DNA from 3 places in the Sanguibacter sp. Z1732 genome. Region 3 is predicted to be linked to each of the others. Evidence: predicted binding sites of a transcription regulator. Region 3 holds the regulator's gene; each other region holds the start of a gene.
What was found. Region 3 encodes LexA, which represses DNA repair genes until DNA is damaged. Its sites were predicted from a motif close to TCGAACANNTGTTCGA; they were not measured.
Positions count from the first base shown of each region.

Region 1 (4,747 bases), 1.9 Mb from region 3:
GGGCACCCGGGACTTCGTCAACGTGGTGGTGGCCGGCAAGCAACCCGGTCCGCAGTGGCTGGACATGGAGGCCGCGATCGCCCACTGCGCCCGCGGCGTGGGGGTGTGGGACTGGGCCGGCTCCGAGGTGGAAGGGCAGGACCCGGACGTGGTGCTGGCCTGCGCCGGGGACATTCCCACCATCGAGACCCTGGCTGCGGCCGGCCTGCTGCGCGAGTACCTGCCGGACCTGAAGGTGCGGGTGGTGAACGTGGTGGACCTGATGCGCCTGCAGGATGACCGGGAGCACTCGCACGGGATGTCCGATCGCGACTTCGACACGGTGTTCACCAAGGACAAGCCGATCCTCTTCGCCTACCACGGCTACCCGTGGCTGATCCATCGACTGACCTACCGGCGCACGAACCACCCGAACCTGCACGTGCGCGGATACAAGGAGGAGGGCACCACCACCACACCGTTCGACATGGTGATGCTGAACGACTTGGACCGCTACCACCTGGTGATGGACGTGATCGACCGGGTGCCGCAGTTGGGCAGCCGGTACGCCGGATTGCGCCAGGAGATGGGCGATGCCCGCCTGAAGGCCCGGCAGTACACCCGCGACCACGGTGTGGACATCCCCGAGGTAGCCGACTGGGTGTGGCCGGACGCGGCCGACTCGGGCACCGTCTCCGGCTCGAACGCCCAAGCGGCTGCGACCGATACCGGCGCGGACCACGGCTGAGCCGTCGCCGCACGATGGCACACTCGAGGAATGACTTCGTGGATCTGGCGCCCGGTAGGCGCAGTCCTGCTCGCGCTCGTGGTGCTCACCGGCTGCGTGCGGCTGGACGGCGGGGTGACCATCAGCACCGATGACACCCTCTCCGGTGACGTTGTGGTCGCCGTCAGCCAGGCCTGGGCCGAGGCCAATGGTCAGGATCCCTACGCGCTGCAGCGCATCCTGGACGAGGAGATCGCCGCGGCCCCGGATGCCGGCATCGCCGCGGAGCCGTTCGAGGACGGCGAGTACATCGGGGCCACGTTAACGCTGACGGACGTGCCGATCGAGCGGATCGAGGAGTCCACCTCCGGCGCACTGATCGTCGCCGCCGAGGAGGACGGACACATCGTGGCCGGCCGGTTCGGTGACCTCGACCTCACCGCACCGGACGGCGCCGAGGAGGACGATCAGGTCGCCACGCCGTGGATGATCGACTTGTCGGTGACCTTCCCGGAGGCTGTCACCGACCACGACGGCACCCTGGTGGGCCGCACCGTCTCCTGGGACCTGGAGCCCGGTGATGACACCCTCTTCGCCACCACGCAGGCAGCGGCTTCTCCCTACCGGTTCCGGTTCCGGTGCTGCTGTTCGGGCTGCTGCTGGTGGGGACCGGCCTCTGGCTCGTCATCAGCCGACGACGGCGGCAGGCAGCGGGCGAGCAGCACTGACTTGCCGTAGGTGACCGACCCGGGCGGGCAGCCGACCCGTGCAGCGAACGGTACTCGGTGTGCTGTGAGGATGGAGGAAGGCCCGGCCTCTCGGGGGACCGGGGCCTTGTGGCCCGAGTGGCTACCTCAACCCTCCTCGACTGGGTGCACGCGTCCTGTCCGGCGTCGGTGGCCGAGCCCGATGACGAGAGCCCTGAGGCGGGGGTCGGCGACCTCCCGGTCTCTCACCCGAGCGGTCAACTGCACAGTTATCCCCAGGCCGGGCGTACCCGCGTAGCTATCCACAGCGCCAAAACGATTCGAACGTTTGTCGGAGGTGGGTTGTAGGTTCGACTCATGTCCATCACCCAGGTCCCACCGATGATCCAGGCACCGGCCGCGTTGGCTCAGGTCGCCTCGGTCGTTGGCGAGATTGCTGCCGGTGGGTGGTGGCGGGTGGGTGAGTCAGACCTGGGCGAGGCGCTGGCGCAGGCGGGTCGGATTCGTCACGAGGTGGCCCGGCTGGAGGCACACGCCGCGGCCGAAGCGATCTCTCGCGGGTTGCCCGCAGGCCAGGGAATGACGGCGGTGGACTACCTGGTCAAGGTGGCCAGCCAGTACGCCCCGGCGCCACCGCGGGGGCAAGCGATCCACACCGCGCGCATCGCCGAAACGATCAACAACCCCTCCCCCGGTGTGGAGAACACCCTGACCGGGTTCGATGCCGGGCTGATCAGCACCTCCAAGGCCTCAGCGATCATTCAGTTCCACCACGAGGTGGAACCGATCTCCGAGGCCGAGGCGCTTGCCACCACGATGAAGACGATCAACGAAGGCGCGACCGACCAGGTCGAACATTCGGACCCGAAGAACGACAAGAACGACGAAAACCACGCCGGGGGCGACGACGGGGATGCCGCCGAAGGCGGGGCACCGGTGCGCCGATGCGGGTGGACCGACCGGCAGCTGGCGCTCCTGCTGCGCCGGGCACGGCGAACCATCAAACCACCCAAGGACTTGGAAGCCGAAGAGAACGGGCAACGAACTCGCCGAGCCCTCTACACCCTGCCCGCAGCCGGCGGGATGACCGAGTACCGGGTCCTCCTCGACCCCGAAGGGGCGGCCATCATCGACGCCACCTTGTCAGCGCTGTCCAAACCGCAGCCGGCCGAGGACGGCACCCCCGATCCGCGCAGCGCACCACGCCGCCGGGCCGACGCCCTGGTCACCATCATCCAACGGGGCGTAGCCGCCCCCGAGGGAACCCCCCAGACCACCAAGGCCCAAGTATTCATCACCATCCCCCTCAGTGACCTACAGTCCAAGACCAACGGCGCCGGAATCACGATGACCGGGCAGGTGCTCTCCCCGGAAACCGTGCGGCGCATGGCCTGCGATGCCTCGATCATCCCCGCAGTGCTGGGCACCGAGGGCGAAATCCTCGACCAGGGCCGTGATGAGCGCCTGTTCACCCGCGCCCAACAACGAGCCCTCTGGCATCGCGACAAGGGATGCTCATTCCCAGGCTGCACCATCCCTGCTCAGTGGTGCCAAGCCCACCACGTCCAGTTCTGGGCCCACGGCGGACACACCAACCTGGACAACGCAGCCCTGCTATGCCAACGCCACCACACCCACGTCCACAGCAATGACCTAACCGCCACCGTCACACCCACCGGAGTCACCTGGCACACCTGAACACCCCGCCCCACACCCGGCCACCACCGCCGGGCCCATGGCATGCGCAGAGACCGGAACGCGGGCCGGGTGGAACAGGGCAGGAGCAGAACAGCAGCAGAGCAACAGCAGAGCAGGAGCAGGAGCAGGAGCGATGCTCACACTCCGGCGCCCACACGGAGCGAATCACGACGCACCCTTGCGCCAGACATCAATGACCCTCCACACCGCAACGACAGGGCGCCCCAAGAGCGGCGCAAACCGGGCAGCGTCACTGGAGTACGGCTCGGCGGTGCGCCCAGGGGGCGGCGCGCTCCAGGTCCGCGGCCAGGGACAGCAGCACGTCCTCACCCCCGGGTGCCACCGAGGCCAGCGTGACGCCGAAGGGCAATGCCGGCTCGCCGTCGTCGGGTTCGGCGTGGTGCAGCGGGAGGGAGATCGCGGCCTTGCCTATGATGTTCAGGCTGGAGGTCCACGGAGTGAACTCCATCTGGGCCTGGAAGTCCGCGGCCGGGTCCTCATCGTTGCGGATCGCGCCGATCGCCGGTGGTGGGGTAGCCAGCGACGGGGTGAGGATCACGTCGAAGTCGGCCCACCGGCGTGCGGCCTGGCGGGTGAGGCGCTGCCCGCCGAACACGGCTTCGGCGTAAGTCGGCCCGGTGACATCCTTGCCGGCCTCGCGCAGCCACCGGGTGAGCGGGCGCAGGGCGCTCTCACCCCCGGGCGGCAGCGGGATGGAGGTGGCCAGGACGGCCCACATCGGACGGAACGGGGCCCACTCCTCGGCATTGAAGGGAACCGGGGCGGTATCGAGGTGGTGGCCCATGCCGGTGAGCAGGCGCGCCGCCTGGTCCACGGCGGCCAGGGCCTGGGGATGGATCCCCGCATCGGCGATGATCGGTTCGGTGAGCACCCCGATCCGGAGCGGCGCGGCGGAGCGGGCGGCGGCCTCGGCGAAACTGGTCGCGACGGGCGGGGCGCTGTAGGTATCGCCGGGCCAGGCGTGGGCCAGGACGTCCAGCGCGATCGCGGTGTCGGCAACGGTGCGGGTGAGGACGCCGTTGGTGGACAGGCCGGGGCCATCCAGGCCGTGCGGGCCGGGGCTGATGCGCCCGCGTGCGGGCTTCAAGCCCACCAAGCCACAAGCCCCGGCGGGGATGCGGATCGAACCGCCTCCGTCTGAGCCGTGGGCGATCGGGGTGATGCCTGCTGCCACTGCGGCCGCCGCGCCACCGGATGAGCCGCCTGCGGTCCGGGAGAGGTCCCATGGATTGCGGGCCGGCGGGGCGACGTCGGGCTCGGTGTAACAGGGGAACCCGAACTCGGGGGTATTGGTCTTGCCGATCATGGTGGTCCCGGCCCGGCGCAGCAGGGTCACCACGCCGTCGTCGACCTCGGGCACGTAGCCCTGCAGCGCCGCGCTACCGGCGGTCATCGGGACCCCGGCGACCTGGTTCAGGTCCTTGATCGGCAGCGGCACGCCGGCCAGCGGCGGCAGGTCAGCCTCGTCGTCGGCCGCGTCGATGGCGCGCTGGACCGCCCTGGCTTGTTCCAGGGCCAGTTCGGGGGTGACGGTGATGAACGCGCCGATCCGGTCATTGAGTTCTGCTGCACGGTCCAGCGCGTGCTGGGTTACCTCGACCGCACCGAGTTCGCC
Region 1 is NZ_CP194857.1:1,629,422-1,634,168, reverse strand. It holds partial or broken gene ACRRRO_RS08705 (phosphoketolase family protein) at 1-727, shown strand, start outside; gene ACRRRO_RS08700 (LppM family (lipo)protein) at 758-1,444, shown strand; gene ACRRRO_RS08695 (DUF222 domain-containing protein) at 1,771-3,111, shown strand; gene ACRRRO_RS08690 (amidase) at 3,362-4,747, opposite strand, start outside.
Region 1: ACRRRO_RS08695 (DUF222 domain-containing protein) is a predicted target of LexA. The motif match lies at 1,734-1,749, and genes of this name have one in related genera.

Region 2 (4,747 bases), 1.7 Mb from region 3:
CCCGGCGGGCCCGGGCTCAGAATGGCGGCGGGTCGGTGCTGGTCGGGAACTCGCCCGGGTCGCTGGTGGCGGGAGGCTCCGCGCGCAGGTCGACTGAGCCGGGCGGATGGGGTAACTCGGGCGAGCCGGCCGCGTCTGGCCGATCGGGCAGGCCAGGCGGTTGCAGCCGGGCGAGGATGGCGGTGATGTCCTCGGCGCGTTCGGCGCAATCACAGACGCCGGGCCGGGCATGGGCAGGGGTTCGGCACATCGCTCGTGCCCATTCGACTTCGCTGACTATCCCGGGTGACAGGGGGGCGGACTCGGTGAACATCTCTGGCTGGTCGGCGTGCTCGACACGTATCGCCTGGAGCTGCCGATGCAGGACCGGTAGGTCATGAGCGGGGTCGACGACCTGCGCGGCGCGGGTGTAGGTGTAGCCGAGCGGGGAGGTCCAGTGGGTGTCACCGGTGGCCGGCTCACGAGTGACGCTCCAGGCTCCGGCGGTCTTCAGCCCGTGGTGGCGTGCGCACAGCAGGTGCAGGTTGCCCTGATGCGTCTGTGCCCACGCCGGCAGGTCGGAGGTGAACGGAACGATGTGGTCGATCTGGCAGCGCCGCCCTGGCTGGCGACAGGTCGGGAACCTGCAGGTGACATCGCGGTCGAGGATGAACTCCCGTAGCGCCACCCCGGGCTGGTAGGAGTCACACGCGAGGACCCCCATCGCGGCTAACGCTGCCGCCGGATCGTCGGGTAGGCATGGCTGCGGTGGGACGTGCTCCGGTACACCCTGCTGTGATGGGACGCCCTCCGGTAGGCCTTGCTCAGGCGCGGTTCGCCGCAGCGCAGCCCGCTCCCCTGTGGTGTGCTGTGGTGGCACCGGCGGCGGTTGCGCGGTGCCATCGAGCAGATCCGTGTGCACCACCCTGCTGGTGATATCGGCGGTGCCAACGAGATGACGGATGATGTCGGCGGCCAACGGCCCGTGCCCGGCCAGATACCCCGGAGCATCATCGTCTCCGTCGAGGGTGGATTGGGCCACGGTGAAGACCATCTGCGGGCGCTTACGGTGCTGGGTGGGAAGGTCCTGCCCGTCTGGAGTGGTCCCGCTACTGAGAATCTGGCGGATGATCCCCATGAACGCATCCACCCGACGCGCGGCGATCGGACGCTCATCCTCCGGCCCGTCCTTCACCGCCAGCGCGTCGAGCACACTCATCGCCGCCGCCGCGTCCACTGCCGGTAGGTAGAACGTCAGGTACGCCATCCCATCCTCGGTCGGCTCGGCGCGCACATACCGGTCCTTGACCGCTTCTTCGTGGCGCGCCTGGGCGTTCTCGGCATCTACCGCCAATGCCGCCGCCTGCAACCGGTGCCGCAGCTGGCCCACGGTCAATTCCGGCGCATCAGGCAGGATCGTTCGGTGTATCGCCCGCCCCTGTCCCGTCGGCAACGTCTTGACCGCATCGATGAACACCCGGGCTTTGGAGAGATCGATCTCGCCACCGAGTAAGGCGAAGTGCACCTCTGAGTACTGATCCAACGCCGCGGCACGATCCAACCGTCCCTCGGCCGCCCGGGTCGACAGCGCCATCCGTGCGGCGATCTCCTCACCCCAGCCCGACCGCGAAGGGACCCGCAACAGGGCCTGCAGGATCTCGGACTCGATCCCGTCGATATTGGACCGCACCTGCCCGCACGCGGCGGCCAGCTCGATCAGCACCCCAGGATCATCCGGGGCGGCATCGAGATAGGTCTTCAGGCGCTTGAACCGCTCCCACCCGGCCACCGGCGCGCCGAGGTACCGGGCGGCGGCCTCTCGTGCCGCGGGCCCCCGCCCAGGGAAGGAATCCCCCGTACTCGGCGCCGATGTGGTGGACATGAAGACCACGCTAGACCCCACCACTGACATTCATAGAACGTGCGTGCGATCTGGGTGCCCTGCAATCCGCCAGATCTCCGCACCACATCCACTCCGCGATCAGCACCCGTTCCCTGCCCCCGGAGCAGCCCGACATGCTTGAATCGATTGATGAGCAAGGTCGGCAGTGACGTGCACATCGGGCTGCTCGGGCCGCTCCAGGTCTGGATCGACGGGGAACAGCGGCCGATCACCGGGCCGATCCGGCGGGCGCTGCTGGCGGTCCTCGCCCAGCATCCGGGTGAGGTGCTGAGCGTGGACCTGCTGTGTGAACTCGCCTGGGACGGCGCTCCGCCGGCGACAGCGGAGAGCGCGTTGCGGGTGCACGTGTCCCATCTGCGCAGGATGCTCGGCCGACCCGATCTGCTCGAGCGGATCGGCACCGGGTACCGGCTCGCGATCTCCCGGGAGCAGGTCGATATCGCCGAATTCGACCGGCACACCAGATCCGGTCGGGAGGCCCTCCGCTCCGGCGACCTGGAACGGGCCGGACACGATCTACTGGCGGCGAGGAGCCTCTGGCGGGGTCTGCCGCTGGCCGATGTCCGCTCCGGCGCCACCGCCGAGATCGAGCGGATACTGACCCAGCGCAGTGAACTCAACGTGGACCTGGCCGAACTGCAGATGCGCACGCAGGGCGCGAACACCGACACCGGCGACCTGTCCGCACTCACCGTGGAGCGCCCGTTCGATGAACGCGTCTGGAGTCTGCTGATCACCGCCCAGTACTGGAACGGGCGGCAGGGTGATGCCCTGCAGACCTACCACCGCGCCGTGGCGGCACTGGATGAGGAACTGGGCGTGCAGCCGACTGCGGCGCTGCGCCGGCTCCAGGAGCAGATCCTGCGGCACGACCCGGCCTTGGATCCACCGGCCGCGGCAAACGTCGACCTGCCGGTGTTCGCGACCTCCTTCGTCGGGCGATCCGCAGAGATCGAGGCAATCACCGCCCTGATCGGCCGGCACCGGCTCGCTACCCTCACCGGCCTGGGCGGGGTGGGCAAGACCCGGCTGAGCGTGGCCGCGGCGGAGGCGTCGGCGGCTCACTTCAACCACGGCGTCATCTTCGCCTCGTTCGAGGCCCTGGAGGATCCCGCGCTGGTTCCCTCCGTCGTCGCTGCTGCTCTGGGTATCTCCGCTGCCGACGTCGAGGGGGTCGCGGCTGCGCTCGACACCCGGGAGCAATTGCTCGTGCTCGACAACTGCGAGCACGTGGCCGAGGCGGTGGCGGACCTCGTATCGGGTCTGCTCGCCGCCTGCCCCCGCGTCCGGGTTCTCGCCACCAGCAGGATCCCGTTGAACGTCGTCGGTGAGTCGGTGTGGGTCACGCCCATGCTGGAGGTCTCCGTCGACGGGACGGGCGCACCGGAGGCGGTGCGGCTGTTCCTGGAGCGGGCCCGCCAAGCAGGCCCCGGCACCGTGCTGCCGGACGACGACGATCCTCGCCTGCGGGAGGTGGCCACCCTGCTCGGCGGCCTTCCGCTGGCCATCGAACTGGCCGCCGCGCAGTGCGGCGTGCTCACCGTCTCGGACGTGATCGACCAGTTGCACCGGAACCTGGGTTCGGCTGCTTCGGAACGGGACCGGCCCACCCGGCACCGGTCCATGGAGGTGGCGCTGACCGGGACGTTGGAGCACCTGCGGCCTGCGGCCCGGGAGCTGCTGAGCCGCATGCGCATCTTCCGCAGCCCGGTGGGGGTCGAGGCGATCGAGGCGGTCTGCTCCGACTCGACGGTGCCGGGCGGGGACCTTCCCGCGCTCCTCGCCGAACTCACGCACGCGGCCGTGGTGGTCGCCGACCTCAGCGGAGAACGCGGTCGGTACTCGTTACTGCCCCCGGTACGCCGTTCTGCGCCACAGGTGCTCTCCCGCCTGGGTCACGCCCCACCGGAACTGCAGACCCGCCATCTGGAGTACCTGCACCACCAGGTCCGGGAGGCCGTGACGCACGTGGGCGGCCCCGGCGAGGCACCGGCACTGGCCGGCCTGGGTGAACTCGATGCGGACCTTCGCGCGGGGTTGGCCCACGCGGTGGAAACCGATCCGCAGCGGGGCCTCTCGATGGCGGCGGCGCTGTCGCCGTTCTGGATGCGGCGGCGCATGCATACCGAGGGACGCCGATGGTTGCGCCAGCTCCTCGAGGCGGGCGACGATGCCGACCCGGCTGTACGAGGGGCCGCCCTGCACGCCGCCGGTGGCCTGGCCTGGGACGACGGCGACCGGCCCGCTGCGGAGGACCTGCTGCACCAGGCGTGGCAGATCCGCAAGGGCCTGCGGGACAAGGCCGGGCAGGCGCTGACCCTGAACAACATGGCCGGGCTGGCCTCGGACCGGGGCCACCACGCGGGTGCGTATGAGATGTGGAGCCGCGCCCACGGACTGTTCGTGGAGAGCGGCCACGCGGTCGGCACAGCCGCCACCGAACTCAATCGCGGCATCGCTGCGCACAAGTCGGCTCGGCTCGACGATGCCGCGACGCATCTGGAGAGCGCCCGGACCGCCTACCGCGACCTGGGCAGCACGCACATGGAGGCGATGGCGCTGGAACGTCTCGCGGGGATCGAGGCCGAACGGGGGCAGCATCGGGCGGCGATGATCCTGACCCGCTCCGCGCAGGCGATCTACGCTGACGTCGGTTCACCGGAGCAGCAGGCACGGCTGGGCTGGCAGCGCGCACTGCGACACCGCGCCCTGGGTGAGGAGACCGAGGCCCGGGAACTGGTGCGGACGGTGGCCCAGGCCGTGGTCACCGATGAACTCCTCGACGCCTGGTGGGTTTCCGGCCTGATCGAAACCAGCGCAGCGCTCGAGGTGCCCGAGCGACCCGGGCACGCCGCCGGATTGCTC
Region 2 is NZ_CP194857.1:2,249,818-2,254,564, reverse strand. It holds gene ACRRRO_RS11875 (DUF222 domain-containing protein) at 17-1,861, opposite strand; gene ACRRRO_RS11870 (BTAD domain-containing putative transcriptional regulator) at 2,012-4,747, shown strand, end outside.
Region 2: ACRRRO_RS11875 (DUF222 domain-containing protein) is a predicted target of LexA. The motif match lies at 1,895-1,910, and genes of this name have one in related genera.

Region 3 (4,747 bases):
CGGGAGTCCACCACCCGCGAGTCGGGGTTACGGCAGTACGGACAATGCATCGGCGCGTCCCTTCCCGGCTTGGTGACGGCGTGCTCGGTGCACACACAATGCCACATCTGGCTACCGGTGTGGGACGTCGCCCTCCAGCGGGTTCCTCAGCCCTGCGGGACGCTCAACTCCTGGCCGGCGTGCACGGTGGAGCGCTCCAGCCCGTTCATGCCGCGGATGGTCTCCACCACCTGGCGCACGTCCTGCCCCGGATCGGCGATCTCACTCGCGATCACCCACAGGCTCTCGCCCGGCTGGACCACCACGGTGGAGACCTCTGCCGGCGTCTGCGCCTCTGGCGCCAGCAGGGTGCCGAGCCCGCCGCCCACGGCGATCGCCAGCGCGAAGCCAAGCGCGACCAGCACCCGCCGTCCGCGGGTGGTCAGCCGCAGGGGGGCGTGTTCGCGCGCCCTGGCCGGGCGCACCGGCGCCGCCGGACGAACCGGTACCGCCGGGCGAACCGGAGCCGTCGGGCGAACCGGTGCCGTCACCAGGGGCGTCACGGGACGGGTCCGGCCGCCCGAGCCCTCGGTCTGCTGGGGTACGAGGGCCCGCGGCACGTCGCTCTGCGGCGTAGCCTTCGGGGCCTCCGGGGCCGGAGCCGCTCCGGGCGCCGAGAAGACTGCGGGAACCGGGAGGTGACAGGTCGAGTTACGTGCAGGGCCGGCGTGCCAGCAGGGGCGCGTCCGCGACCGCCGCAGGGCGGCCCGCCGGGTCGAGGGGCTGGGGTGGATCGCCAGTGCACTCATCGGATTACTCCTCGGGCCACGTCCGGGACCGGCAACCGACCGACCCTCGAACTGATGTTCTGCGAACACATGTATGGACAGTAACACAGCCGTTCGATAGCGTCGACACGCCAGTCGAACAGATGTTTCCTGTTCGGCGCCGTAACGCCTAGGCTTAGGAACGTCATGGGGAACACCCCACCACCGACCCCTGACATCGCGGTGACGGGACCATGGCAGAGCCGCTCGCAACCGCACCGAACCGCAGGAGGACACGATGGCCGAGGGACCCAAGGACACCAGCCGGCAGCACCCGGACCAGACCGGCCACTCCCCCGGTCTGACCGCCCGGCAACAGCGGATCATGGACTCGATCCGCACCAACATCGAGACCAAGGGGTACCCGCCGACGATGCGCGAGATCGGCACCGCCGTGGGCCTGGCCAGCCCGTCATCGGTGAAGTACCAGCTCCAGGTCCTGGAGGAAAAGGGGTACCTGCGCCGGGACCCGATCTCCACCCGCGCGATCGAGATCCTGGATCCCCACGGCACGGCGCCGGCGCAAGAGAGCCCGGCACCGGCTTCGGCCCGCGGCCCGAAACAGTTCTTCAGCACCGACTCCGATGAGCAGGTGGACGCCTCGCCCAGTTACGTCCCGGTGGTCGGGCGGATCGCGGCGGGCGGCCCGGTGCTGGCCGAGCAGTCGGTGGAGGACGTCTTCCCGCTGCCGCGCCAATTGGTCGGCGACGGCGACCTGTTCCTGCTCAAGGTCACCGGCGACTCGATGATCGACGCCGCGATCTGCGACGGCGACTTCGTCGTGGTGCGTCAGCAGCCGGTGGCCGAGAACGGTGAGATCGTCGCGGCGATGATCGACGGTGAGGCCACGGTCAAGACGCTCAAGCGCACCGAGGGCGAGGTCTGGCTGATGCCGGCCAACTCCGCCTACTCCCCGATCGAGGGATCCGACGCCCAGATCCTGGGCCGGGTGGTCAGCGTCCTGCGCTCGGTGTGACCCGCCCGTCCGGTCCGATCCGCAGGCACACCTCGTCGTCGTAGGTGCGTCGCTCGATCCGGAGCACCCGGTACTGCGAGTCCAGGACCGGGAAGGCGTGGATCGGTTGCAGCGTCAACCGCGCTCCGGTCCCGGTGCGCTCGAGGTTGATGTCCAGGTAGCCGTAGTGCTTGCCACCCTCACGCAGCACCGGGTTGCCGTCGCCGGCCACCTCCCAGCGCTCCGGAGCGTCCTGGTCGGCCGTCCAGGCCCGGTGCGGGTTGTACCGCAGGAGCTCCCCATCACCCCCTCGCAGTTCGCCACCCAGGCTGTCCCCGGCCACACCGACGTCGTAGTAGAGCACCCCGGGTGAGCCTTCGTCGCCGTCGGGCACCACCGAGCGCTCGAACAGTTCACTGTGCCCGCAGAGCACCGCGGCCACGCCGAATTCACTGAACATCCCGATGGAACCTGCGCATCGGGGTTCCGCCCTGACCGGTAGAGAACTCGTGATCCATCGGTAGGCCGTGCGCACCGCTGGAGTAGGGCACGTGGTGGAACTGGACCAGGATGATCCGGCCCTGCGCCCGGGCGTCGGCCAGATTCTCTTCGGCCCAGCGCCACTGCGGCCTGCCGGGGGCGATGTCGTTCAGGTCCGTGCCACCGGCGGCGGTGTACTCCGTTGCGGTGAAGTGGTCCTGGGTATCGGTGCCCGGGCCCCGGTAGGCCCGCCCGGTGAGGGGCCGGACGTAACGGGACCGATGGTCGTCGGGCTCCCCGTTCGAGGAGTCCAGCGTCAGGATCGTGAGTGGTCCGTGGTCGAGGCGGTAGTAGCCCCGGCCCCGCGACCCGTCCGGGCCCGGGAAGTGGGCGTGGTACTTGGCCCGGGCCCGCACCACCGGGGAACGGTCCGACGGCGTGCCGTACCGGCCGTTGCGGGCGCCGAAGTTCTCCCAGTTTCCCAGCGCAGGCAGGAGCGGTGCCCGCGAGAGCAGGCCCGAGGGGGCGTTGATCGTGAAGAACTCATCCCAGGCGGGCTGGTATCCCCCGCCGCCGACCAGGTCACCGGGATGCAGGATGAGGTCCGCCTCCTCCTGGGCGATCATGCTCACCACCGCCCGGTAGCCCTCCGCCTTGGTGAGCGGGTAGCGCAGCACGGGCCGGCCGGCGGTGTGCTCCGCCACGCCGAAGGCCTCCCGCCACAAGCCGTGCGGGTCGGGACGGGACTCCCCGCCGGGGCCGGCCGGCCAGGAGCGATGCGTCACCCGCCCGGCCGGAGCGGTCTCGGAGTCCGACAGCGCCACCAGGTGGATCTGCTGCCAGGACCCGTCGGTGGGAGCGGTGCGGAAGGCGGCACGGTACTGCTCGCCATCCTGGGCGACCGCGTAGGTGTACCGCGTGTGTGGCCGCAAGCCGGTCAGGACGACGACGTGGCGGACGTTCCCGTCCGGGTACAGCCAGGAGCCGGGCGCCAGACCCTCGATGTGCTCGGTGCGCTCGGCCTCGGTAGGGCTCAGCACGTCGAGGGCCTCGGGTCGGGACGTGACCGGCCCGGGCGCGCCCGGGCCGGTCACAACGACTTCTCCGGGTTCATCGGTGTGGGAGAACCAGATGATCGTCATGCCGGTGCTGCTCGGTGCGTGCAGGTAGGGCCGGACGCGGAAACCGGACGTCATGCCGGTGCGTCCCCGCCACCGGACAGCCTGCGCAGCGCGGCCCGGACCAGGTCACCGTCGGTGGTGGGCCACAGCGGCGGGAGCGACTTGGCCAGGAAACTGCCGTAGCGCGCCGTTCGCAGCCGGGGGTCGAGCACGGCCACCACGCCACGATCGGCCACCCCACGCACCAGCCGGCCCGCGCCCTGAGCCAGTAGCAGAGCCGCGTGGCTGGCAGCCACCGCCATGAAGCCGTTGCCACCTCCGGCAGCCACCACCTCCTGGCGCGCCTGGCGGATCGGGTCATCGGGGCGCGGGAACGGGATCCGGTCGATGACCACCAACTGGCATGCCTCCCCCGGCACGTCCACGCCCTGCCACAGCGACAATGTGCCGAACAGGGAGGTGGCGGGTTCGGCGGAGAACCGGCGCACCAGGGCCGGGATCGAGTCCTCGCCCTGTAACAGGATCTCGGTGTCCAGCCGCTCCCGCAGCGCCTCGGCCGCAGCCTGCGCACCGCGTCGGGAGGAGAACAGCCCGAGGGTGCGCCCGCCGGCGGCCTCGATCAGTCCGGCGAGTTCGTCCAGGGCCTCCTGGGCCGTGCCGTCGCGGCCCGGCGGCGGCAGGTGCGAGGCCACGTAGAGGATGCCCTGCTTGCCGTAGTCGAACGGGGAGGACACCTGCACGGCCCGGTGGGGCCCGAAGCCCATCCCGACGCTGCGCACGGCGTGGTCGAAGGTACCACCGAGGGCGAGGGTGGCCGAGGTGAGCACCGCGGCCCGCTCGGCGAAGAGCTCGGAGGCGATCGGGCCGGCCACGTCCAGCGGTGCGATCTTCAGCCGCGAACCCTCCCCCGGTGCGCGCCCGCGCTCGCACCAGAGCACGTCGATCCGCTCCGCCACACTGTCGGAAAGCAGGCGTTCGGCGATCTCGAACAGCACCAGCAGCGCCGACGTCGCCATGGCTCGGCCACCGGCTTCCTCGGCCTTGCCCTGGCCCTGGGTCTGCTCGGTGCGCACCGCCGTCATCGCCTCACGGCACGCCTCGGCGATGGAGCGCACCGTGGGCACCAGTTCGGCCGGCAGGCCCTGGGGCAGGCGGCCCTCGGGCACCAGACCAAGGTTGGTGCGCAGATGGGTGGCGGCATCCTCCAGGGCGGAGAGCGCGATCCCGGCGTGACGGCGGGCGAGCCGGGCGGTGCGTTCCACGGACGCGGCGGACAACTCCACCGTGGCCTGGGCGGTGACCCGGTCGGCGAGTTCATGCGCCTCGTCCACGATGAGCACCTGGTGTTCGGGCAGCACCTTCGGGGAACCCGAGGCGGCGATCCC
Region 3 is NZ_CP194857.1:3,937,735-3,942,481, forward strand. It holds gene nrdR (transcriptional regulator NrdR) at 1-50, opposite strand, end outside; gene ACRRRO_RS20475 (LysM peptidoglycan-binding domain-containing protein) at 147-404, opposite strand; gene lexA (transcriptional repressor LexA) at 1,045-1,782, shown strand; gene ACRRRO_RS20485 (hypothetical protein) at 1,760-2,221, opposite strand; gene ACRRRO_RS20490 (metallophosphoesterase family protein) at 2,211-3,437, opposite strand; gene ACRRRO_RS20495 (ATP-dependent DNA helicase) at 3,434-4,747, opposite strand, start outside.